DNA from 3 places in the Neobacillus sp. 19 genome. Region 2 is predicted to be linked to each of the others. Evidence: predicted binding sites of a transcription regulator. Region 2 holds the regulator's gene; each other region holds the start of a gene.
The links. The regulator Rex, encoded in region 2, represses fermentation and respiration genes when NADH is low (regulators of the CRP and FNR family bind a similar motif). The targets are predictions, from matches to a motif close to TTGTGAAATATTTCACAA.

Region 1: ACO1D1_RS05580 (cytochrome c oxidase subunit 2A) is a predicted target of Rex. The motif match lies at 5,641-5,658, and genes of this name have one in related genera.
Region 3: ACO1D1_RS11210 (DoxX family membrane protein) is a predicted target of Rex. The motif match lies at 6,326-6,343, and genes of this name have one in related genera.

What each region holds. Positions count from the first base shown of each region.
Region 1 covers NZ_JBMPZU010000022.1:51,682-60,019, forward strand. The annotation lists gene ACO1D1_RS05550 (hypothetical protein) at 1-53, opposite strand, end outside; gene ACO1D1_RS05555 (DUF2249 domain-containing protein) at 181-414, shown strand; gene ACO1D1_RS05560 (carboxypeptidase M32) at 631-2,133, shown strand; gene ACO1D1_RS05565 (DMT family transporter) at 2,130-3,041, shown strand; gene ACO1D1_RS05570 (b(o/a)3-type cytochrome-c oxidase subunit 1) at 3,093-4,760, opposite strand; gene ACO1D1_RS05575 (cytochrome c oxidase subunit II) at 4,760-5,236, opposite strand; gene ACO1D1_RS05580 (cytochrome c oxidase subunit 2A) at 5,258-5,407, opposite strand; gene ACO1D1_RS05585 (type III polyketide synthase) at 6,076-7,164, shown strand; gene ACO1D1_RS05590 (isoprenylcysteine carboxyl methyltransferase family protein) at 7,164-7,733, shown strand; gene ACO1D1_RS05595 (dynamin family protein) at 8,073-8,338, shown strand, end outside.
Region 2 covers NZ_JBMPZU010000099.1:121,470-129,807, reverse strand. The annotation lists gene groL (chaperonin GroEL) at 1-1,060, opposite strand, end outside; gene groES (co-chaperone GroES) at 1,273-1,557, opposite strand; gene ACO1D1_RS26955 (lysostaphin resistance A-like protein) at 1,873-2,598, shown strand; gene ACO1D1_RS26950 (YdiK family protein) at 2,595-2,795, shown strand; gene ACO1D1_RS26945 (cytoplasmic protein) at 3,052-3,759, opposite strand; gene ACO1D1_RS26940 (polymer-forming cytoskeletal protein) at 3,774-4,490, opposite strand; gene ACO1D1_RS26935 (YhbD family protein) at 4,503-5,126, opposite strand; gene ACO1D1_RS26930 (redox-sensing transcriptional repressor Rex) at 5,232-5,885, opposite strand; gene moaC (cyclic pyranopterin monophosphate synthase MoaC) at 5,917-6,414, opposite strand; gene ACO1D1_RS26920 (ABC-F family ATP-binding cassette domain-containing protein) at 6,560-8,338, shown strand, end outside.
Region 3 covers NZ_JBMPZU010000033.1:107,334-115,671, reverse strand. The annotation lists gene ACO1D1_RS11240 (chromosome segregation protein SMC) at 1-92, opposite strand, end outside; gene ACO1D1_RS11235 (hypothetical protein) at 104-784, opposite strand; gene ACO1D1_RS11230 (hypothetical protein) at 768-2,192, opposite strand; gene ACO1D1_RS11225 (DUF2399 domain-containing protein) at 2,168-3,472, opposite strand; partial or broken gene ACO1D1_RS11220 (Crp/Fnr family transcriptional regulator) at 4,227-4,580, opposite strand; gene ACO1D1_RS11215 (lysostaphin resistance A-like protein) at 4,610-5,461, opposite strand; gene ACO1D1_RS11210 (DoxX family membrane protein) at 5,805-6,302, opposite strand; gene ACO1D1_RS11205 (CueP family metal-binding protein) at 6,653-7,192, opposite strand; gene ACO1D1_RS11200 (type 1 glutamine amidotransferase domain-containing protein) at 7,377-7,901, opposite strand; partial or broken gene ACO1D1_RS11195 (IS3 family transposase) at 8,054-8,338, shown strand, end outside.

The sequences.
Region 1 (8,338 bases), on a different contig from region 2:
AAACAATAAAGGTCTTTGTTACAGCATTTACATGAACCTACTAATTCTTGCAAGCTCCAAGCCCCCCTAATAAAACAGTATAAATAAAATCATGTATTAGGTGTGATACGCAGCACTAAATGGAAGCATCCATTTCCTTATAATAGAAGAGAAGTTAACATACTATAAGGAGTGATAATAATGCAAACCTATACAAAAGTGATCAATGTCCCAGATTTTCCACCACGTGAAAAGCATCCAACCATCTTTAATGGTTTCGATGGATTAGTGCCCGGTGAAACAATGATGATTGTTAACGACCATGATCCAAGACCGCTGTTATATCAATTCATGATGGAAAGATCTGAGCAATTTTCTTGGGAGTACCTTGAAGAAGGTCCCGAAACATGGAAAGTCGCTATTAGCAAGAAGTAATATGGTTTAGGTGTCTTTAAAACGACTGAACCTTAACCCTCTCTAATCATTTTACGTGAATATTTATTTTCCTAGTAACATCCTCTTTTCCCTATATATTATATTTTACAACAGAAATCCGTTTCTGTTGTTTTTTTATTCTCTTTCCGGTTATCAAATATCCACTTTTCAGAAAATATGATAAAATTTATCTGTTACAAAAAAAGGGGGATTCGTATGAGTGGTACACAAATAGAAAAAGAATTTCTAGAATATGTAAAAAAGATGTCTGCATATAATGAAGCACTTGGTTTAATTTACTGGGACCTGAGGACAGGTGCTCCAAAGCAGGCGGTAGAACAAAGGTCGGAAGTAATCGGAATGCTTTCTGCTGAAGTATTTAAAATGTCTACATCTGAGGAGATGGCCGCATACATAGCTAATTTATCAAAAAGGCCGCTGTCGGAACAAACCAGCAAAATTTTACAAGAATGCAAAAAGGAATATGAACGAAATAAGAAAATTCCTGCGGAAGAATATAAAGAGTTTGTCATTCTCCAATCAAAGGCAGAGAGTGTATGGGAGGAAGCGAAAGAAAAAGCAGATTTTTCCTTGTTTAGCCCATATCTAGAGAAGCTAGTTGCGACGACAAAACGATTCATCAACTATTGGGGTCACAAGGAAAAAAAGTACGATATTTTATTAGATATGTATGAACCCGGCATGACAATGGAAGTATTGGATCAAGTATTTGGTGAACTTAGGGAAAAAATCGTCCCGTTGGTCAAGCAGATTTCAGAGTCTTCCCATAAGCCGCAAACAGACTTTTTATTTAAATCGTTTTCAAAGGGAAATCAGCGTGAATTTAGCTTAAAAATCCTCGATAAAATGGGGTACAACTTTCATGCAGGAAGACTGGATGAAACCGTTCATCCCTTTGCGATTGGTTTAAACCCCGGGGATGTCCGTGTGACCACAAATTATGACGAAAACGACTTCCGTACAGCTGTTTTTGGTACCATCCATGAAGGCGGTCATGCTTTATACGAACAAAATGTTTCGAAGGACCTGATTGGTACACCACTTTGCTGTGGAACTTCAACAGGAATTCATGAATCGCAGTCACTTTTCTATGAGAATATTTTAGGCCGAAGTTTTTCATTTTGGAAAAATAACTACAGTCTTTTAAAGGAATACGCAGATGGTCAGTTTGATGGAGTTGAACTCGAAGAATTCTATCGGGCAATAAATGAATCTAAACCATCATTCATTAGAATTGAAGCAGACGAATTAACCTACCCGCTCCATGTCATCATCCGCTATGAAATTGAAAAAGGGTTGTTCAATGATGAAATCGAGGTAAAGGACCTGCCGAAGATTTGGAATGACAAATATGAGGAGTATCTAGGCATTTGTCCTAATCATGACGGGGAGGGTGTCCTTCAGGATGTCCACTGGGCCGGCGGCAGCTTTGGTTATTTCCCATCCTATGCATTAGGGTATATGTATGCAGCACAATTTAAGCATAAAATGCTCGAGGAACTTACAAATTTCGATCAATTAGTAGAACAAGGAGACCTGCTCCCAATTAAAGAATGGCTGACGAAAAATATCCATCAGTATGGCAAAATGAAGCAGCCGTTAGAAATCTTACAGGACGTCACTGGAGAAGGTCTTAATCCAAAATACTTAATTGAATATCTTTTTGAAAAATATGGAAAGGTTTATCAGTTAAAGTGAAAAAGGCCATTCCTGTATTATTCATTGCGATCAGTGCATCATTATGGGGAATTATTGCTATATTTGTAAGGGGCCTTACTGAGGCAGGCTTTACTTCGATGGAAATTGTTACTATCAGGGTTGTCACAGCGGCAATGTTGCTAATCATAATTGGAGTAATCAAATACCCTGCACAAATGAAAATCAAATTTTCGGATACCGGCCTATTTATTGGAACAGGGATCTTCAGCATTGTCTTATTTAATTGGTGTTATTTTTCTGCAATCAATCAATTGAATTTGTCGCTTGCGGTGATTTTATTATATACAGCACCAGCATTTGTAACCGTATTATCCTATTTGTTTTTAAAAGAAAAAATGAATTCAACCAAAATAGGATTGGTTTTTGCGACGATTGCAGGCTGTGTATTAGTGGCAGGGGTAAATCTAAATTCTGCGGCAGATATCAGGCCAATTGGGATTCTAACGGGTCTCGGGGCAGGCTTCGGTTACGCCTTATACACGATTTTTGGTAAGTTCGCTTTGAAAAAATATCCAACTTATACGGTCACATTGTTTACCTTTATCATTGCATCGTTAGCATTGCTGCCAGTGACACAGCTTTGGGAAAAATGGAACCTCCTCGTAAGTAGTGAGATTCTCCTATATGGTATAGGACTGGGATTAATTCCTACGGTAATTGCTTATTTATTGTATACAAAAGGGCTTGAAAAAGTGGAGGGTAGTAAAGCCGCTATCATAGCAACCGTTGAACCAATTATTGCTACGATTTTGAGTGTATTTTTGTATGAGGAAGGTTTTGGCGTGATACAGGCAACAGGCTCATTAATCATACTTTTATCGGTAATTATCGTTAATCGACCCAAGAAACGGCAGGGTAACAATTACACAGAAAAGGCTTCAATCTAGAAGATTGAAGCCTTTTTAGTGTCTAGCTCCAGCGCGCTTGCGCTTTTCTTTTTACCACTTACTCCATGTCTGGAATCCTTTTGATCCGGGTGGTGCATTTTGAATGATATCGATGAATGGAATCGTGTAAGCAAATAAAATTAAAGCTGCTGTGATTCCAAGCCATAATTTCCAGTTTTCAAATACCATTGGAGCTTTTTCTGAAAGATTTTCTGCTTCTGCAACTGGAAATTCTTCTTCCCCCTTAGGAGCAAAGAAAGCAAGGTTCACAAAGATGATGATGACTAAAATTATTCCTAAGAAAAGAATGGTTCCGCCAACTGCCTGAGCGATTTGATAGGGAATCCAATCCATCGCTTGTTTAGCACCGCCGTAAGTAGAGAAGGCAGAACGTCTTGGACCGCCAAGTAATCCTTGGATATGCATCGCACCAGACATGAAAGCCATACCGATAAACCAAACCCATGCTTGGATGATTCCTAACTTATTCATTGCTTTTGTTAACTTTCGTCCAGTTAAATGCGGTACTAACCAATAAGAAATTCCAAAGAACGTTAAGACTACAGATGTTGCTGCTGTTAAATGGAAGTGGCCAGTTACCCAAATGGTGTTATGCACGACCTGGTCCATTTGGTTTGAAGCATTGATAATCCCGCCCGCGCCGGCAGGGATAAAGGAAGCCATACCGATAAATGGAACAGTAAAGCGGGCATCACCCCAAGGCAGTACTTTAAACCATCCGAACAAACCAGTCGCACCCCTACTGCGGCCATATCTCTCAAATGTAGCGAATAGAGAGAAGGCAGTCATTAGTGAAGGAATAACAACCATAAAAGTAAGGATAACTTGGAAAAACTTCCAAGCAGGATCAATTCCAGGCTCAGTTAATTGATGGTGAAAACCTACCGGTATAGAGAATAGCAAGAATAAAATAAAGGACAACCGTGCTAACGAATCTGAGAAAATTTTTCCGCCAATAATTTTTGGAATAATTGCATACCAGCACATATACGCAGGTAACAGCCAGAAATAAACTAAAGGGTGACCAAAATACCAGAACAATGTACGGCTGACTAGCACATCAACAGTATCCACTAATCCAAGTGACCAAGGAAGTAATTGGAATAAGACGGTTGCCGCAACACCTAGCGTCGCAACAATCCACATCACAGTATTGATTACTGCCATAAAGCTTAGTAGTGGGCTAGGCTGGCCAGGGTTGTTCTTACGCCATCTTGCATAAGTCATAATTTGAGCTGCACCATCAACCCAGCTGCCGATCACGACAAAAGTTAATCCTAAGTAAAAAATCCAATGTGCTTTAAGTGGCGCATAGAAAGTATATAGAACAGATGCTTCCTTAAGCAGAACCATTGTAGCTGCCATTAAGGTACCGATTAACATGACCCAAAAGCCAATCCAGCCAGCGCGTCTTGCAGCGTTCGAATGTCCGCCGGTTGTTCTGCTTACGGCAGCATATTGAAATCCCATAATAAAGAAAGTTGTTAATACAAGACCCATTAGGACACCATGGACCGTTAAGATTTGGTAATAATCAATGCCCCATGGCAGTTCCCATTTACCGGAACGGACAAGGGTTTGCAATAATCCCATTAATCCGCCAAGAGCAAGAGCGGAAAAGGCAACAAAGAAGTGTGCCATTGAAAGCTTTGCATCACGAGGGTCAACTTTTACTTTTGCTGCTGCACCGTTAACCATTATTTTACCACCTCAATCATCGAACTCATTAAATGGTGCCCGGCACCACAATATTCATTACAAACAATTAAATATTCGCCTGTCTTGTCAAAAGTTGTTGTATATTCGCTGACATAACCAGGTTCCAGCATCATATTAATATTAGTCCCAGCCACTTCGAAACCGTGAATAACATCTTTTGTTGTCGCAATAACTTTTACTTTTGCACCAAGCGGCACCTCCACCTTCGCCGGATTGTAAGAGAAGGCAGATGCGACATAAACCAATTCATAGTCCCATTCTTTTCCATCAACCTTATGAAGGCCTGGCTTATCAAATGGTTTTGTTTGATCAACTTGCTCAGGATCAATAGTTGTTAAACAGCTTGGCGGTTTGTTGCCAAGATAGAAAGCGCTGACACCTACTACTGTTAAAAAAATGACTAGACAGCTAATACCAAAAGTCAGCCAAATCTTTTCAAGTTTATGCATGTGCATAATGTTTTCCCCCTTCAATCATTAAAAACGGTCTACGAATAGATAGTAAACACTAACCCAGGTGACAATTATAAATGCTCCTAATAAGAAAACGGATGCCATTGTCCCCTTAAGCGAAGAGCTGTCTTCTACTTCAGTTTTTTGATTTGTTTTTAGTCCCGCTTTCGCCATCCCTTTGCACTCCCCTCAGAAAATTAGGTTAATAATTAAATAAGTTCTCTTTCATAATACAAAACATTTGTGAAAGTAAAAGATGAAATTTCGGAGTTCACAAATTGTTCATTCCTTAGATATCTACTATGTTAATGTTAAAAACTTGGTATAACAGTGATTTATATCACAATCGCGTGGGTGGAAATGTGAATAAAATGTGAACTATCACACCATTCCTGTGATAAAAGTAATTGATTATTGTTTCACAAACAAAAAAATGATTTGGTTTGAGAAAGAAGTCACACTGCAATTATTTAAAAATATGATAAAACTAAACGTCTTGATTTCATAGGAAGCGAGTGATCTGAATTGGAAAAATACTACTGTGAACAATGTCGTCTTTTATATAATAAAGTGGAATATTGCAAAGTTTGTGGATTATTGGCAAGTAATAAAATTAAGATTGAAGTTCAAAAACAATCTGAAAAACAATGAAAAATTGGAAATGTTTATGTAATGATGAAAATGTTAATCCGCGATATAATTTAGGAGCACAACAACAACCTTCAAAACGTTTGCTTCCCATTATAGGGAGGCTTTTTTTTTGCGCTTCAACAGGTTAAATGCTGGAATAATTCTTTAATGATTGGAAAAAATACCCTTATCTAGATCAAAGGAGATTGATTATGCCAGCTGTTATTTCCGTTTCGGAGGTTATTCCCCCATTTGCCATTACCCAGGGACAAGCATCGGAGTTTGCAAAAGAACTTTTTGCTGGCTCATTTAAAGATATTGATAGACTGTTGAAAGCCTTTCAGAATGGACAAATTGAAAAAAGGCATTTTGTCAAAAATATAGAATGGTTTAAAGAAGATCATTCATTTGAAGAGAGGAATAAGGCCTACATTGAGGCCGCGGTGACGTATGGAACAGAAGCAATAGTGAAGTGTTTAAACAATCCTGACTTCCTGAAGAAGAATATTCCATTAGAAGAGATTGACGCTATATTTTTCATTTCATCAACAGGTATTTCAACCCCCAGTATTGAAGCAAGAATCATGAATCAATTAGCATTTAACCCGCATACAAAACGGGTGCCGATATGGGGACTTGGCTGTGCCGGCGGGGCGGCCGGCTTATCGAGGGCGCATGAATATTGCTTAGCATTTCCACAGGCAAAAGTGATCGTCCTTTCCATTGAACTGTGCAGTTTAACGTTTCAGAAGAATGACCTGTCAAAAAGTAATTTAATTGGAACCTCGCTTTTTGCCGATGGGATTGCCTGTGCATTGGTTATTGGTGATGAGGTAAGAATAGAGACGTTAAGCAAAAAAAATACAAGTCCTGAAATCATTGCTACCCAATCAACACTTATGCCTGATTCCTTGGATGTGATGGGCTGGGAATTAAGGAACACAGGATTATTCGTGATCTTTTCCCGTGATATCCCTCATATTGTCGAGGGGTGGCTTAAGCCAAATGTTATGGGTTTTTTAGCGGATTACAAACTGAAACTTGAACAAATCGATTGTTTCATTGCTCACCCTGGTGGAAAGAAGGTCTTGGATGCATATGTGAGATCATTGGATATTCCTTCTTCAATGAATGAGATATCATTAGAGGTTTTAAAACAATTTGGAAATATGTCATCAGCAACAATTCTTTATGTGTTAAGACGATATATGGAGATGGATATTCCGAATAATACAATTGGTCTGGGGACGGCACTAGGGCCAGGATTTAGCTCCGAATTACTCTTGTTGAGGTGGAAATAATGAGGGATATTGGTCCATTTATCATTCTGCTAAGTGTTGTCATCATGCAGCGTATCGTGGAATTAATTATTGCCAAAGGCAATGAAAAATGGATGAAGCGTCAGGGAGCAGTGGAGTTTGGTGAAAAGCATTATAAGTATATGGTCACGCTGCATGTACTATTTTTTCTCGTATTCATTACGGAAAAGGTAGTGTTGAATCGAGGTCTATTCCCAGTATGGCCAATTGTTATTTGTTTATTTTGTCTTGCTCAGACCATGAGAATCTGGGCAATCGTTTCTCTAGGAAAGTATTGGAACACAAAAATTCTAGTCTTAGCAGGAGCAAAAATTATAAGAAAAGGGCCGTACCGATTTTTAAAGCATCCGAATTATTTTGTGGTAGCGATTGAACTGGTGTTGGTTCCCGTCTTGTTTAATGCCTTTTATACAGCCTTTTTATTCACACTTTTAAATATCATCATGTTAATGATCCGAATCCCTGAGGAAGAGAAGGCGCTTAGTACATTAACAGAGTATAATGCTGCTTTTCAGGACTGCCATCGCTTTCTCCCCAAAATTATTAAATAAATGTGACAGTATTAATGGGACTATTGAAAATGAATATCACTCGTGATAAAATAAGTTCAATAATGAAAATCATTCTCATATACGAGTCTGATAAGGAAGGTGTTACATATGGCCATTGCTTTTGTCGGCGGCACCATTATTATTTATGCATTTGTCATGAAGCACGTTTTAAAAAATGTCACTCAATAAGGAATTGTTTATGTATTTGGCCAAGGTATTAAACCTTGGCCTTTTTGTGTTGAAAATTGTTTTTATTAAAATCAGTGTCAAGATAGGAAAAGTTTGAATTATCGTATAAAATAAAAAATATTACAACGTTATTAAGGGGAATAATCAAAAATGGTACAAACAACCAAGCAGATAGAAACAATCCAGACTTTAAAACAAAAAATTGTTTCAATACATGAGTATTTAGTAAAATCCAATGATTCAAAACAGGCAGAAAAGGTAAAGCAGCTTGCGAAAAAGCTGGAGACTCGCGAATTCCTGATAGCATTTTGCGGTCATTTTTCCGCCGGAAAATCAACGATGATAAATCAAGTGGTAGGGGAAAATCTACTGCCATCTAGTCCGATTCCCACAAGTGCAAATTTAGTCAAGGTTAA
Region 2 (8,338 bases):
TTTCTTCTAATTGAACGCGAATTTGGTTTACACGAGCTTGAATTTCTTCAGTAGCCCCTGCACCTTCAACGATTGTTGTATTTTCTTTCGTTACAACAACTTTAGAAGCGCGTCCTAAAGATGTGATTGTAGTTGTTTTTAATTCACGGCCAAGCTCTTCAGTGATCACTTCACCGCCAGTTAAGGCAGCGATATCTTCAAGCATTGCTTTACGGCGGTCACCAAAGCCAGGTGCTTTAACTGCCACAGCATTGAAAGTTCCGCGAAGTTTGTTCAGTACTAAAGTAGAAAGTGCTTCCCCTTCAATATCTTCAGCGATCAATAGTAATGGCTTGCTTTGTTGTACTACTTGCTCAAGAACTGGAAGGATTTCTTGAATGCTGGAAATCTTCTTGTCAGTGATTAAGATATATGGATTTTCTAATACAGCTTCCATTTTATCTGTGTTTGTTACCATGTAAGCAGAAGTGTAACCGCGATCGAATTGCATACCTTCTACTACATCTAATTCAGTAGTGAAGCCTTTTGATTCTTCGATTGTGATAACGCCGTCGTTGCCCACGCGCTCCATTGCTTCCGCGATTAATTGGCCCACTTCTTTGTCATCTGAAGAAATCGCAGCAACTTGAGCGATTGACTCTTTGCCTTCGATTTGTTTTGAAATAGCTTTTAATTCTTGAACTGCTACACTAACAGCCTTTTCAATTCCTTTGCGGATACCCATTGGGTTCGCACCAGCTGTAACGTTCTTTAAGCCTTCGCGGATCATCGCTTGAGCAAGAACTGTTGCAGTTGTTGTACCGTCACCGGCAACATCGTTTGTTTTGCTTGCAACTTCAGCAACAAGCTTTGCACCCATGTTTTCGAATGCATCTTCTAATTCGATTTCTTTAGCGATGGTTACACCGTCATTTGTGATAAGCGGTGAACCAAATTTTTTCTCAAGAACCACGTTGCGTCCTTTAGGTCCGAGAGTAACTTTTACTGTATCTGCAAGTGTATCAACACCACGTAGCATTGCGCGGCGCGCGTCTTCACTAAACTTAATCTCTTTAGCCATTGTTCAAAAACCTCCTCGTATTTTCTAAACCATAATTTATTCTTAATATTCGATAACTGTCCAGCTCCAGCTCCCAGCAGCTAGTGTACTTCGCTCTTCTCCCTACGATAAGTTAACATCGGATCGCTAACGCTCTCCGTGTTTCCTTTATCTCAGTCGAAGTGCTCCAGTCCATACGCTGCTAAACGGTCGCTTGCGCCTTTCTATTCTAATTAGCTAATTACAGCAAGGATATCGTTTTCACGTAAAAGTAAGTATTCTACGCCTTCGTACTTCACTTCAGTACCAGCGTATTTTGAGAAGATAATGCGGTCGCCAACAGCAACTTCAAGTGCTACACGTTCTCCGCTTTCAAGTACGCGGCCAGTGCCAACGGCAACAACTTTTCCTTCTTGAGGCTTTTCCTTCGCTGAATCCGGTAATACGATCCCGCTTGCAGTTTTTTCTTCTGATTCAACAAGCTCAATGACAATGCGATCACCTAATGGTCTTAACAAATCAAACAACCTCCTCAAAATATATGTAATTCTGACTTATTAGCACTCTCTATGAATGAGTGCTAACACAATTATTATAATAATGAATCTGAAAATCTTTTGCAAGTATGAAGCATAAAATTTTACAAAAGAATTTTGCTTTTTTACAACCTTATCAAGTATGTGAAAAACTCGTCATTCTATACCTTCTTTTTGAAAAAGTTCTTCTAAATTGAAACCGTTCCAGTTTTAAGAGTAAAATGAATAATAATGATTGGAAAACTAGAATATGTATTCGTTAAACATACCTGAGTGGTTTATAAAGGAGATTAAAATTTGAAAAAGGAATATTGGATTGTCATCATTGTGTACCTTGCTATGCAGCTTTCTGGCATTATCGGCCTTCCATTGTTAACAATGGGTTTTCATGCCTTCGGAATCAGCCAAAGTTTGGCTGTCCCAGTTTGGCTGATTGCCAGTTTTTCAATTGCTCTATTCATCATTCTTTTTTTACTAAGGAAAGAAATGAAGGCAAACGATTTCGAAAAAAGAGGCGGTTCTTCCGCTGGCGCAGCGGTTATATGGGCGATTGCAGGCGTCTTCTTAGCTTATTTATCACAAGCCATAGCCATTATGATTGAAATACGCTTAGGTGTTGATATGGGTTCGGAGAATACGCAAAATATCCTTCGAATTATCGAAACCATGCCGGCTGCCATGCTTGTTTCCAGCGTCATTGGGCCGATCTTAGAAGAAATTGTGTTTCGAAAAATTATCTTTGGCGCTATGTACAAGCGTTTTAACTTTTTTATCTCGGCGTTGATTAGCTCGGTTATCTTTGCAGCGGCACATATGGAGTTTCAGCACATCCTGCTTTATTCGGCCATGGGCTTCACCTTCGCGTTCCTTTACGTTAAAACGAAGCGGATTCTCGTACCAATTTTTGCCCATGTCACGATGAATACCTTGGTTGTTTTGGTTCAAACTGTTTACAAAGATGATATTGAGAGATTGAGGCGTGAGGCTGAAGCGCTGCAAAACTTTATCGGAGGATTTCTATGAAACGTTCACCCTTGTTTTCCGGAATTATTTACTTTCTGCTTGGTGCAGTATTTACCTTCTTTGCCATCGACGACGTGCAAAAGAACGGCTGGGGCTTTTTCAGTTACCTGCTTGTCTTACTGGCAACATTTGACTTTGGCTCGGGTTTGAAAATGATGGCCTTTCATTTTAAATATAAAAACCAATTGAAAAAATAAGAAAAGGGATCCCTGCATTTCCATCGGAGTTGGGGTCCCTTTTTGCGTCTTTTTGTCAATAATTCGCTCCATCTATTAGCCGTGGTCTGATTCTGATACGTTTTTAGAAGCGATGCCCTTTATCAACAACCTTGAGCCTTTTATCGACAAATTTCACTGGTTTATCGACGTCTTTTGGACTTTATCAACGACTTTTAAACTTTTATCAACGACTTCGGGCCTTTTATCAACGACCATCCATTCCCGTAAATCTCCTCTAGATCTTTTCCGACATTTTAACCGTCGAATGCTTATCCTGAATAAAATCAGTCGAATATTCTACCCGGCCAATTTGACAGCCTGAACCGACTTTAACCAGTTTACCCCTGACGATATCTGCTGTCGTATTTTCAAGGAATACTTCATCGCCTTCAATTACCTTCACTACTAGTGACCCCTCATCCTTAACAAATGGAAGCAGTGATGTTTTTCTTTTAATTGTGATCTTTCCACCACCGATTTCCTCAGCCGAACTATTGCCAAAACGGAGAGCAATATTAATCGTATCCGCATTCAATAGACCTTTTATTTCAAATCCGCCGCTTAAATCAAATCTCTCATATTCGACGTCGCCGCCCACGGATATACTGCCCTTTATATTAGCTGTTTCACCTGAAAGCCGCTCACCCACTTCAAGAGTCCCAAGGATCTTGATTTTTTTCAAAGCTGATTCACCAGCAATGGACAACGTCCCCATTACCAACATGTCACCAGACTCCATTTTCCCCATCACTACCGTTTCACCGATCACTTTTACAGATCCGGCTTTCACATTCTCCAATGCCTCACTCGTGCCGTATATATGAAACGTAGAACATTCTACATTACTTTCAATCGTCCCTTCCCCGCGGATGCTCACCTTATCGTACCGGCCGCCAGGATAATTGCCTGAACCATTGATCGTCAGATTTTGACCTTTTTCCACTTCTTTCTCCCCCTTTATATCTTTCTCGACTCTTTCACAACTGCCTTTTTGTCAACTGAAAGCTTTCCGCTATATTCAACAAGACCAATCTCACATTTTGGCCCGATGGTAATCTCGTTGCCGCGGACAACAGCCGCCTTCGTATTTTCTAATTCGATTTTGTCCCCTTCGATACATTCCGTTTCCAGCTGGGTTTGAATAAACGACTTAAATAATCCCATTAATGCCGGTTTGTCTTTAATACGAATGGTTTGCCCGCCTATTTCTCTAACTTTGCACTCTCCAAAAATCTTAATATCCACTTCATCCGCATTTAAAAGCCCGCCAATGATAAACAGTGACTCCGCTTTAAACGATTCCGCTTCACAATCTCCCTCAACGGTCAGCCTGCCCTTAATGCTGATTTCCTCCGCTTTTAGCTTTCCTCCGACAGAGGTCTTCCCCGCCACGTTGAACTGTTCCGCGTAAAGGTTATGTTCAATTTTCGCCGTTCCATCGACTGATAATGATTTACAGTCAAGATTTCCTTTCACTTTTCCGTTTCCGTTAATCTTAGCTTTGTTCGTTACAACATTTCCATTTACCGTTCCCGATCCATTGCAATCGAATTCGACACAGTCGATATCACTGTTAACGGTTCCTTTGCCATTGATGGTTACATGGCGAAATTGCCCGCCGTTTGCCGAGCCAAAGCCGTTAATATTCAAGTCTCCCCTTTTTTGCGTATCCATGATCATTCTCCTTTATAATAACTTCGCCTTAATCTCTTCCATACAGTTCACGAGTGAAAGCTGAACCATCACTTTCGTCCCTTGGTCAAACTGAACAGCTTCCGCATTGATCAGTAATAAACAGGATGAAACCCCCAGTTTTCTCGTCAGCACTAACTCAGCATTTTTTTGTTTGATCGATCCCCTATGATCCTTTAAGACTTGAAGCAGCATTTTCCCTTCATCTAGATTAACTTCTCCGGACTGCAGCAGCTTCTCTAATACATAGACTTCAAGAATTCTTGAAAAATCAAAATGTGTTCCGCCCTTTTCAGTTTCCAAATATACGTCCATTACTGCACTCGAAACAATGTTACGCTCCAACAGTTCCTCTTTCGTGAAATGCAACTCTGTTACGTTAGGTGAAAACATGTCAGCCAGCTCATCCAATGATAGGTTTTCTTTCATCGTTTGAATCTTATCAATTCGCTCTAAAATCTTTTCTCTTGGAAAAAAGGTTTCCTGCCCCGTAAACGTTGATTTTCGAATAAACCAGTCCTCAGGAATTAGATCCTTTCTCTTCCAGCGATACAGCTGACCGTACGAGATTCCTGCCATATCTAATAAATCTTTTTTCGAAATTAACCCCTCGCTCATTTTTAATATCCCCTTTCTGGTTTTTAATGTAACATAACACTGTTACGTTGTAAAGAAGGCAATAAAAAAACTTTCCACAATTTCTGTGAAAAGTCTTAATCGACATTATTCTTCTATTTCCACTGTCGGATAATGCTTTAAAAAGTAGACCAGTGACTGGAGTTCTACTGCCAAGTCAATGTGATGTACCCTGATTGAGGATGTGACATTTAACCTTGCTGGGGTGAAATTTAAGATCCCCTTTACATTGGCATTCACAAGCCGGTCCGTGATCATCTGTGCTGCTTGGGCTGGAACGGTTAGAATGGCAACATGTATGTCTTCCTCCACTAACACTTTCTCCAACTCATCCATGTGAAAAACAGGTACTTCACGAATCATCGTGCCCATTTTTGCCGGATCGACATCAAAGGCACAGGCAATTTTTGTGTTATTATTTTTTAAAAAATTATAGTTTAAAAAGGCTGTACCAAGATTCCCCACCCCGATTAAGGCAACCTTAGTCAATTCATCCTGGTCAAGTGTTTTACGGAAGAATGTTAATAAGTAATTGACATTGTATCCATAGCCCTTTTTCCCTAATGCGCCGAAATAAGAAAAATCGCGTCGAATCGTTGCCGAATCCACTTTTACCGCTTCACTTAATTCTGCTGATGAAACCCTTTGCTTGCCTGAACTATGCAAATTTTTCAAAAATCGATAATAGAGGGGCAGCCGTTTGGCTGTCGCCTGTGGTATCTTCATCGTTTCATTACTCATATTCTCCCACACCCCTTTTGAATGTATGTTATTATTTCACTTGTTCCGTTCGCTTGAAGTCACCGTTTTTTCCGCCAGTTTTCTCGACTAAATAGGTTGGCCCAATGACCATCCCTTTATCAACTGCCTTACACATATCATAAACGGTTAATGCACAGGCCGAAGCAGCTGTTAGCGCTTCCATTTCCACACCTGTGTTCCCTTTTGTCTTAACAGCTGCAGCAATATGTAATTGAACCTGATCTTGCCCGCCCTCTTCCCATGTAAAAGAGATATTTACCCCTGTTAATGGAATCGGATGACACATCGGGATCAAATCCCACGTCTTTTTTGCAGCCATGACTGCTGCAACTTGAGCCACTGCTAGCACATCGCCTTTTTTCATTTCTTGGTTATTTATTTTTTCAAAAATTTCTTTACTGACCGTTATGCTGGAATGAGCAAGAGCGGTACGTGCCGTTTCTGGTTTATCACTGACATCGACCATCTTTGCTCTGCCCTCTTCATTAAAATGTGTAAATTCTGCCATAAAAATATTCCTCCTATCCAAAAATAATACACTATTTTTCCTAAAATGTGTGTGAAACTTTGAACTTTTTTGATAGCCATTGGCTTTATTGCCCGTAATCCGGTTATACGGTACACTATTAGTATGTATATAGAGGTGAAATTAGATGATTTTGTTACAGGTTAATCAATTACAAAAATATTATGGCGCTGACCTTATTTTATCGAATATAAAGCTGGAATTACAAACCCGTGACCGTGTCGCCCTCGTCGGCCGCAACGGCGCAGGAAAATCGACATTATTGAAAATTATTGCCGGTCATTTGTCACATGATGGCGGTGAGATTATAAAGCCGAAAGAAGTGACCATCGGCTATTTAGCGCAAAATACCGGACTTGAGTCCAAATTATCTATTTGGGAAGAAATGTTGACCGTGTTCGAACCCTTGCGTGCAATGGAAAAGTCACTGCGCAGGCTGGAAGAACAAATGGCCGACCCTGCTATTTTCGAGGACCCTGTTAAATACGAACGGATTTTAAAAGAATATGATCTGCTCCAAGTAAAATTTAAGGAGCAAGGGGGCTATCAATACGAAGCCGATATCCGCTCCGTTCTGCATGGCCTTAACTTTCACGACAGCACCCTGATGATTTCCAGTTTAAGCGGCGGACAGAAAACCCGTCTTGCCCTTGGAAAGCTGCTGTTAACGCGTCCCGACATTTTGATTCTGGACGAGCCTACCAACCATCTCGATATTGATACATTATCATGGCTCGAACAATATTTACAGAGCTATGATGGCGCGATTTTAATCGTATCTCATGACCGCTATTTTTTAGATAAGGTTGTGACGCAGGTCTATGAGGTATCCCGCAAGCAAATCGGGCGGTTTCCCGGGAACTACAGTGCCTACCTTGAGCAAAAAGCGGCCAATTATGAGCGCGATATGAAACTCTTTGAGAAGCAGCAGCAAGAAGTCGCTAATCTGCAGGACTTTATCCAACGAAATTTAGCGCGGGCTTCGACCACGAAGCGAGCGCAAAGCCGCCGGAAAAAGCTCGAAAAAATGGAGCTGATGGATCGTCCGCTTGGGGACGAAAAATCGGCAACCTTCTCGTTTGAAATTGAAAAACAAAGCGGGAATGACGTTTTAACGGTGGATTCACTTGCCGTCGGGTATGAGGGTGAGATGGTTTCAGAGGACATCACCTTCCGCGCCTATAAAGGAGAGAGTATTGCTCTTGTTGGTCCGAATGGAATCGGAAAATCGACACTGTTAAAAACCATCATAAAAAAATTGCCCGCACTTGCTGGATCAGTTTATTATGGAACAAACCTTTCAATTGGTTATTATGACCAGCAACAGGCCGAATTAACCTCCAATAAGCGTGTCTTAAATGAACTCTGGGATGATTATCCGTTAAAAAGTGAAAAGGAAATTCGGACGGTGTTAGGTAACTTCCTCTTTTCCGGCGACGATGTGTTAAAAATTGTCTCCACGTTAAGCGGCGGTGAAAAAGCCCGATTGGCGCTGGCTAAGCTGATGCTGGAGAAAGCAAATGTGCTGATCCTTGATGAGCCTACGAACCACCTTGATCTGGACAGTAAGGAAGTTCTCGAGAATGCCCTGATGGATTATCCTGGGACGATTCTGTTTGTTTCACACGACAGATATTTCATTAACCGGATTGCCACTAAAGTGTTGGAATTAAGCCGGCACGGCAGCACAGAGTATCTTGGGGACTATGATTATTATCTGGAAAAGAAATTAGAGCAGGAAGAACTTGCAGCCCTTGCACTAGCAGCCTCCACGAAAGCAATTGTGGAAAAGGATGCTTTTGAAAAAAATAGTTATCAACAGGATAAGGAAACTAAAAAGCTGGAACGGCAGCGAAAACGAAAGTTAGAGGAAATTGAGCTGCGAATAGAAGAACTAGAGGAACAC
Region 3 (8,338 bases), on a different contig from region 2:
GAACCATTTGGACCTGTGATCATAATATGCTGGTCTATTCCAGATAAATCAATTTGCTCCGGCCGATAATCTCGAATACCTGAAAATGACATTCTCCAAGGGATCATTCGCCTTCTCCTTTCTGATATAAGTTATATCGTTTAAAAAATTTCAATACTTCTTCTTTGTTCAACTGGTTTGACTGACTGAATTCTGCCGTTCGACGCAAGAACGAATCAGAAAAAAGATGCACGCCAATTGCTGTAAGTTGAAAGGCTCTCTCAGATGAATTCGTTTCATAATCTTCAATCGCACCGATTTTCTTTAAAGGATCTATATTAAGTAGTACTCTTTGGTTTGCTTTTTTCGTTTCGTGCCCGAGTGCCTCTAATAATTGGTCAAATAGTGTAAATTCATGCTGCAATACCTCTTGCTGGTAAAACATATACAGTAAAATCGCCAAACTTTCTTTTGATAAGGTGTTGCGTGCGGATTGAGCTGGTACCCTCATCAGTGCTACTACTTGGTCGCGTTTTTTATCATAAATTAATTGAAAATAACGGCTGATTGCTTGATTGACCCTTGTAATAAAAGAGAAAAACCTGGTGTCATCAGCTGATAGGCCAAGCTGCTTTTCAACTTCTTTACGGGGTAAACCAAAATTTCCGGATCGAATCGAAGCCGATGAAGAGAAGAGAATATTCATAAATGTTAACTCCTCTTCTTGAGTTAAAATCCCTCTAATTGACTGCATGACGTTTAATGGATTTACATTTATATCTGCGGAATCATTCGGATTTTTCATCTCTTTTGACAGAGTTTCTCCGTTTAATAATGTCTGATCCATCTCCATCCCTCATCCACTCCCATTTTTTATCGTAAATCTTGCGTTCTTGTTCTCCAGTTTCCACTGTTACCTTTTTATTACTAACTAACGCCGAAATGGCTGTCAAAGCATTTATGGCGTCACTCCACTGATCGGTGGTGGCTTCAATAATCACCTGCTCGAGCGGTGCTTCCTCCTGTTTTTCAAAAAAAGCTTCAATAGCTGTTGTATCAATCATGTTCTTTGTCAGTAGCCAGTTTGATTCGCCCATTAAATTCTCCAGCTCATCCTCTGACAATTCCTCTGTTGAATATTCTACCGCTTCCTCTTCATCAACGATTGGATCAACCACTGGTTCATATGTCTCTAAATACCAGATCGCCTCTTCAATGGCAGTTGAAGCTAATGGTGAAGCGAACTTAACCGGGATCCACAACCCGTCAATCGCCTCATCCTCATATTGATTTTGCTCCATAAAGCTTAATAACTGATGGGCATTAGGAATATCGGAATCGAGCGGGGGATCAAACATTTTTGAAATGAAGGCGCGGACTTTCTCAGGTTGAATTGTCGATGTTAACGGTGTTTTTTGCATATTTGTGAACTTCACATACTTATTGATCATTCCTAAACTAAGGTTCGTCCCTTCAGCGAGAACAGCCGTCCCCCTTTGCATCAAATCAGTAAGTACTAAACTGTCTTCAACTGTTTGGAATTGTCTTAACCGCTCCTCTAACTTTACCTCTAATTCCTTCATTAATTGATGAATCAGCTCAAGTTGCGGCAGTGCATTGCGGTCCGCGAGCATCTCTAACTCGCGTTCTCTTAAAAGGGCAATCGCATTTTCCACATTTCGAATCATGCTGGCAATTTTGTTTCCTCCAGAAATTCCATTGTCATCGTATGCCTCGCTAATTTCTGCATCACGCCTTGCTTGAAATAATGATCGGCCGATATCATCATTCATATAATAAGCAAGTGAATCGTTGGCAAGGCGGATAAGTGCATCCATCATCCGCTTTCCGACATCCCGCATTTTGATTTTTCTCGTTTGTTTCGAAATCCAATTATTTTTTACTAATACATTAATGATTTGTTCAACCCTTTTTTTTGAAGGGGGTTCTGTGTCATCGTAACGATTTCGATAACGATAATAGACGGTTTCTTCATTTTCAATCGGATCATCAAGGCCAAGTGCCTCTTCATTTAAAAGTTGAATGAGCCTTAGAAATCGTAAAATCTCTCCTGGTGTTTGAAAGAAGTTTTGAGCCCCTAAATCACTTAGAACTCCTGCTAATGACGAAATATCTTTCATCGACTGCATCATTTCCGGTGCCGATCCCGTTGTTTGAAATATAGAGATTAATCCTGTATCCACTTTTTCCAATGATCTACACCTCCCATCATTTGTTCCTGCTCCATTCTGTTATTTTCTAAAAAGTTTATTAAACATTGTTCAAATTGGAACCAGTCACAGATCACTTGCTGCTCCGGCAAAATGAACTTTATCGTAAGATTCTTGTGTTTATAGACTGTTGCGTGGATTTCTTTTGAGATTTGCAGGCCATCCCGATCGTAGTCACACCATATCAGCACTTGTTTAATATCGCTATTATCGAGGAGTTGTACAATGGCATTTTTGTGAGCGGAACGGACATGCCCATCAACACAAATGATGAGAGAATTGGTTTCCTTTAGGAAATGCTCAGCAGCAGCCATTCGCGTAAGGATCGCGCGATTTTCAACCAGCCAAAGCGTCGTTGCTTTTGTTCGGTACGCTTCATTTGCTATCGATAAATTCGTTAAGGCATGAACGGGCCCCCAATCATAGGCAGCGTATCTCCCGCTCAACTGTCCAGCGAAAAAAACTGGCGTAATTTGACCGAGGCTTGTTAAGCCTAACTCAACTGCCGGAACATTGGCCCACTCTTCTAAATGGTCAATAAACTCTTGTTTGTAGGAATCAAATTCCTTTGACCCACCAATTTTTTGAAAATAGGCTGCACCGATTTCTTTCCAATCAAATTCCTTCTTGTGAAGACATAATTGACTAAAGGCATTGACAAAGTGTAGATACTTTAACCTGCTGCCCAAATGCCACTTTTGTGGAAAAAAGTCCGATGAGCTTAATTCATTCTCGTTAAGCTGATTCACTTTGTTCACTATATTTTGTAATCCAAGCTCTTTTTTATCTGAAAGTTTTTCACAATCTTGAGTTGCTAGAATTTGGTTCTTAAGCTGCAGAAATTCCTGACGAATTTGATCCGTCTTTTGTTGAAGCTTTAATTGTTCATATTGGTACAATCGAAACCCCATCCGATAATGGGAAGAACGGACTGTTTTCTCATCTTTCTCAAACCGAACTTCCTTCAAAATCCACCCATCCTCCAGCCATCTAAATGTCTGACGATCGTCATCATCTAAATTTACTTTTTTCCGGGGGGTAAATTTTAAAGTATCTAATTTATGATCGTTTGCCGTTTCTATTACTTTATCGGGTTGGATAGATAATGTTAAAAGCCCGAGAATACGATAAGTTCGCTCTGAACGTTTGATAATCTTTGCTTCTAGTAAAAAGTTATCGTAATTGGGTTGACCCCACTCCAGCTCCTCGCCGCTTTTAAGAATAAAATCTTTAATATAGTGATGAAATGACTCTTCTAACATATCGATACCTCAACTATCCTTTTATAATATTATTTTAACAAACTAATTGGGTAAAAGTTTGAGGTATCATTAGGAAATTTCTTGTGGGGGCAAAGGCGGGCGGTATTAGTGGTGAAACCAATAAAATACCGTGTGCGACTACTTATTGGATTCAGTATGCTCAGGAATTTCATCAAAAATGAATCCAATGCTCTCTATTGGATTCATTTCACTCAAGATTTTTATCCAAATTGCATCCAATACCCACTGTTGGATTCATTTCACTCAAGATTTTTATCCAAATTGCATCCAATACCCACTGTTGGATTCATTTCACTCAAGATTTTTATCCAAATTGCATCCAATACCCACTGTTGGATTCATTTCACTTAAGATTTTTATCCAAAATGCATCCAATACCCCCTATTGGATTCATTTCACTTAAATTTTTTATCCAAAATGAATCCAATCCCCCCTATTGGATTCATTTCACTCAAGATTTTTATCCAAAATGCATCCAATACCCCCTATTGGATTCATTTCACTCAAGTTTTTCATCCAAAATGAATCCAATACCCACTATTGGATTCATTTCACTCAAGTTTTTCATCACAAATGCATCCAATACCCCTAATTGGAATCCATACTTCGTACACGATCGTCTCAGCTGATAATCCTAAAAAGATCCTAATAAGAATAAATAAAAAATCAGGCAGTCTGAACGATTGCCTGATTTTCCATGGTTATTAAGTTACGTTATTTAAATTTATAACAGCTATCGGGTAATTTCTGCAGGTTTTACATGACCTTTGTTGAAATAACCTTTGATAAATGGAACTGCAAATCGGTCAAGTCCAACTTAGTAAGCACCGGCTCCTGCGAATAAGAGAATCATTGCTGCTGTATAAAGGATTGGATTAGTGCTTGTTGTACCTGCTAACATAAAGTTTAAGTTCATGAAGGCTCCGGCGATTAAAGCTGGAATTGTTGCTAGACCGACGATTAAACCAATACCAACAAGTAATTCTCCCCAAGGGATTAGTACGTTGAAGATATGAACGATTGGCATGGCGAATTGTTGTAAGAACTCAGCATTCCATCCTTGTACTGCTGGATGTTCGCCTGTTGCATGTTCCTAATAAAAATTTGATATGCTTCTTAATACGTTATAGAATTTTCTATGGATTCAGGCTTGTGAAAGACCAGCCAGACTATAGTTAAGACATACAGTCCAACAGCGGGAATAGAAGCTTCAATACCAAAAGTACCGCCAGTTATCCAAACATTGTCCCATTCAAACTTGAACAAAACTAGCGAGGAATGATCTTCGCCAGCTTCCGAAACAAATTGTACTATATTGGAGTTAAGGAAAAAGTTCCATATAATATGCACCACGACAGCATTCCATACAGTCCCAGTCTTATAGACGATTAGCGAAAAAATCATGCCGACTAACGTACCTGCTAAAAGAATCAAGCCTAAATCAATTAGCTGAAAGCCACTAACCGTGAGTAAATGAAGTACACCAAATAAGATGGAAGTTACAAAAACAGCAGTGGCAGCATTCCATTTGTCTTCGATTAACTTAAATAAATAGCCGCGGAACACAATCTCTTCAGTCACACCAGCAGAGCAGGCCGTAATCAATGATCCAATGATAATTGTTAGCACTGTACTAAGAGAAAGTTGGTCTTGCCTTTCAAAATCAATGGATTGTGTTACTACATAAAATGCAATCACTGTAAGAGGCATGGCTAACCCAACCATAACCCATAGCTTCCCTAATTTGAATTGTTTATGAATCCTAAAATGTGCACTCGTTTTTTTAAAGAACAGTCTCGCATACAACCAAAACAATCCAACAGTAATCCCTATCCGTATAAGTTCTTTTACAATCAGTCGAACCGTACCATGATCAATCCCATCCGTCAGCGGATTCACTAAAATAACTACTCCCAAAAACAAGAAAACCAAGATGAAACTATGCATTACTATTTTTCCCCAATGCATACGCCTAGCTCCTCTTTTCAAGTTTGTAATTAATATTCCAACTATTTCTTTTATATGTCAGTTTGGAAGCTTTTCCTGATCTAAAAATCTGTGAACACATCATCAATATACTTTATTAAATAACTGCTCCCGGATTCATCACGATGACTGGATTTCTTGAATAAGATTTAGATAGATTCAATCAAAAATTAAGCCAGTGTACCGAACGAATGGAGAGCACATTTGAGGTAAAAACCATACAAATAGAAGAAGCAGGGGGAACCCTGCTTCTTAAATCTTAAAAGGGGATATTATCTTTAGAGTGAGTTCTAAGAGAGGTATACAGTATTAGAACTCCTTACTGCTATCGGGTAATTTCGGTAAGCTTTTTATTACCTTTTTTAAAATACTCTTTAATAAATGGGACTGCAAATCGGTCAAGTCCAAAGTAGTAAGCACCGGCACCTGCGAATAAGAGAATCATTGCTGCTGTATAAAGGATTGGATTAGTGCTTGTTGTACCTGCTAACATAAAGTTTAAGTTCATGAAGGCTCCGGCGATTAAAGCTGGAATTGTTGCTAGACCGACGATTAAACCAATACCAACAAGTAATTCTCCCCAAGGGATTAGTACGTTGAAGATATGAACGTTTGGCATGGCGAATTGTTGTAAGAACTCTGCATACCATCCTTGTACTGCTGGATGATCACCTGTTGCATTTGCTAACGCACCTTTTAAGAATCCGGCAGCATCAAATCCGCCTGTTATTTTATGAAAACCTGCCTCAACCCATTGTAAGCCAAGCCATATTCGTAAAACTGTCCACACACCTGCTGCTAGAGGGGTTTTGAACCATCTCATCACAATCATCTCCTATTATTTTCTTGTGAAACATTTCACAAGTTTATTGAAAAAAATTTTTGTGTCCCCTTTCGTTAAGGGGCTGCTAAGCCAGCTGGTTTTTGTAGTGAAGTTTGTGATTGTTTTCACTATCTTCTCTACACTTTAAATATACGCAATTTGGATTCAAATGGCAACGACTTTCACAGATTATTAACATATTAAAGTTGGAAATATGAATAAAAAGTGAACAGCAGGTTTGAGTCAGGAGATAAAGGAAATTTCAAAAATCGGTTAAAAAGAGGTCAGTTTCCGCACATGGACTGACCTTTTTGGTTCATATTTATGGCTCAAATTAACTAAGTAATCCACTAATTAAGCTGCATCGTTGTAATGCAAGTAGGATCACCTTCAAAAGTGGCTATCTTTGATTCTGCCTTTTTTCCATCATACCCAAACTTTATCTGATATGTTTTATCACGTGGCAGCCAGAAATCGATAAATCCATTAGCTTGGGTCTGAACTTTTTCATCCAGCACCACATTGCCGTCTGTATCTTCGATGTAGACTTGAAACTCTTTATTCGCCAGTTCACCTTGACAACCTGTCAAGCTATGATTCGTTCAAGGATGAGTTTGTTCGACGTAAGGAGCAATAGACACAAAAAATTCATCATTAGGCAAGTCATATGCCGACTCTTTTCCTTTACTATCAGTCACTAGTAGTTGCTGTGAAGTAATGGAGGCATTCTTGGCTTTAATGCTACCTGTGCTATAGTCGTGAACCATTTCCTTAATGTCACTTGCTGCATTTTCTTTTAATGAACTTCCTTCATCCGTACTTTTTCCACTACAACCGGCTAACATAACGGCAGCCAATAAAAAAGTAAACGCAACTGTTTTAAATTTCATTTAACGGTATTCCCTCCTTGTCTCATGATATAAACTATTATATCATACTAAACCCCCCCACCCTATTAACGTCACAAAGTCTTCATTATATTTAATTCCTTTTCAAAATAGTAATACCTGACTCCCGGCGTATTAAAGCTTAACCGCATTTGGGGTCAGGTACACTAGTCATTTAATAACTCTTCTATTTTTGTTCCAAGACACGGATATATTCTCTCATATAATCAGGAAGATCCGGCGGACGGCGGCTTGATACGAGGTGACCATCTGTGACTACAGGCTCGTCATTCCAAATTGCTCCTGCATTTTCCATATCATCCCGTATCCCCGGTGTACTTGTTACTTTTTTTCCATTAAGAATCTTTGCAGAAATGAGTACCCAGCCAGCATGACAAATTTGGCCAATTACCTTTTCACTTGCATCCATTTCCTGTATTAAAGAAAGCACTTCTGGAAATCGGCGGATTTTATCCGGAGCCCATCCCCCAGGTACTAATATTGCATCATAATCATCAACTTTAATATCACCATAAGCGTAATCCGAGTGAGCAGGCACTCCATATTTCCCCGTATATTCTTTGCCGGCCTCTTCTCCAGCAAGATGGACGACGGCACCTTCTTCGCGAAGTCTGTAAATCGGATACCATAGCTCTAAGTCTTCAAAATCATGATGCAGCAGGCTGATAACTTTCTTTCCTTGTAATTTCATATCATCTATTCCCTTCTGAATTCATTAGCATTCAATAATGCTGATCATACTTGTTCCTTGACTTATTAATTATTTCAACATTTAAAAGGAGGGAAAGTTTCTCTCCTAGGAGGATACTACAACACTCCATCTTAATTATAATATATATCATAACCCCTCAGCACGTCGCAGAAAATGTGCTAAACCGTGAATTCAAAGCCGATAAACCAAATGAGAAATGGGTTACGGATGTCACTGAGCTCAAGTATGGCGAGGCTAAAAAGGCATATTTGAGTGCGATTCGGGATTTATATGATGGATCTCATCAGCTATGTTTTAGGACATTCAAACAATAAAAAACTTGTGTTTAAAACACTTGATCAGGCAACAGTCCTTTTGAATGGAACTCGTCCACTCATTCATAGCGACCGGGGGTTCCAGTACACTCATTATGGATA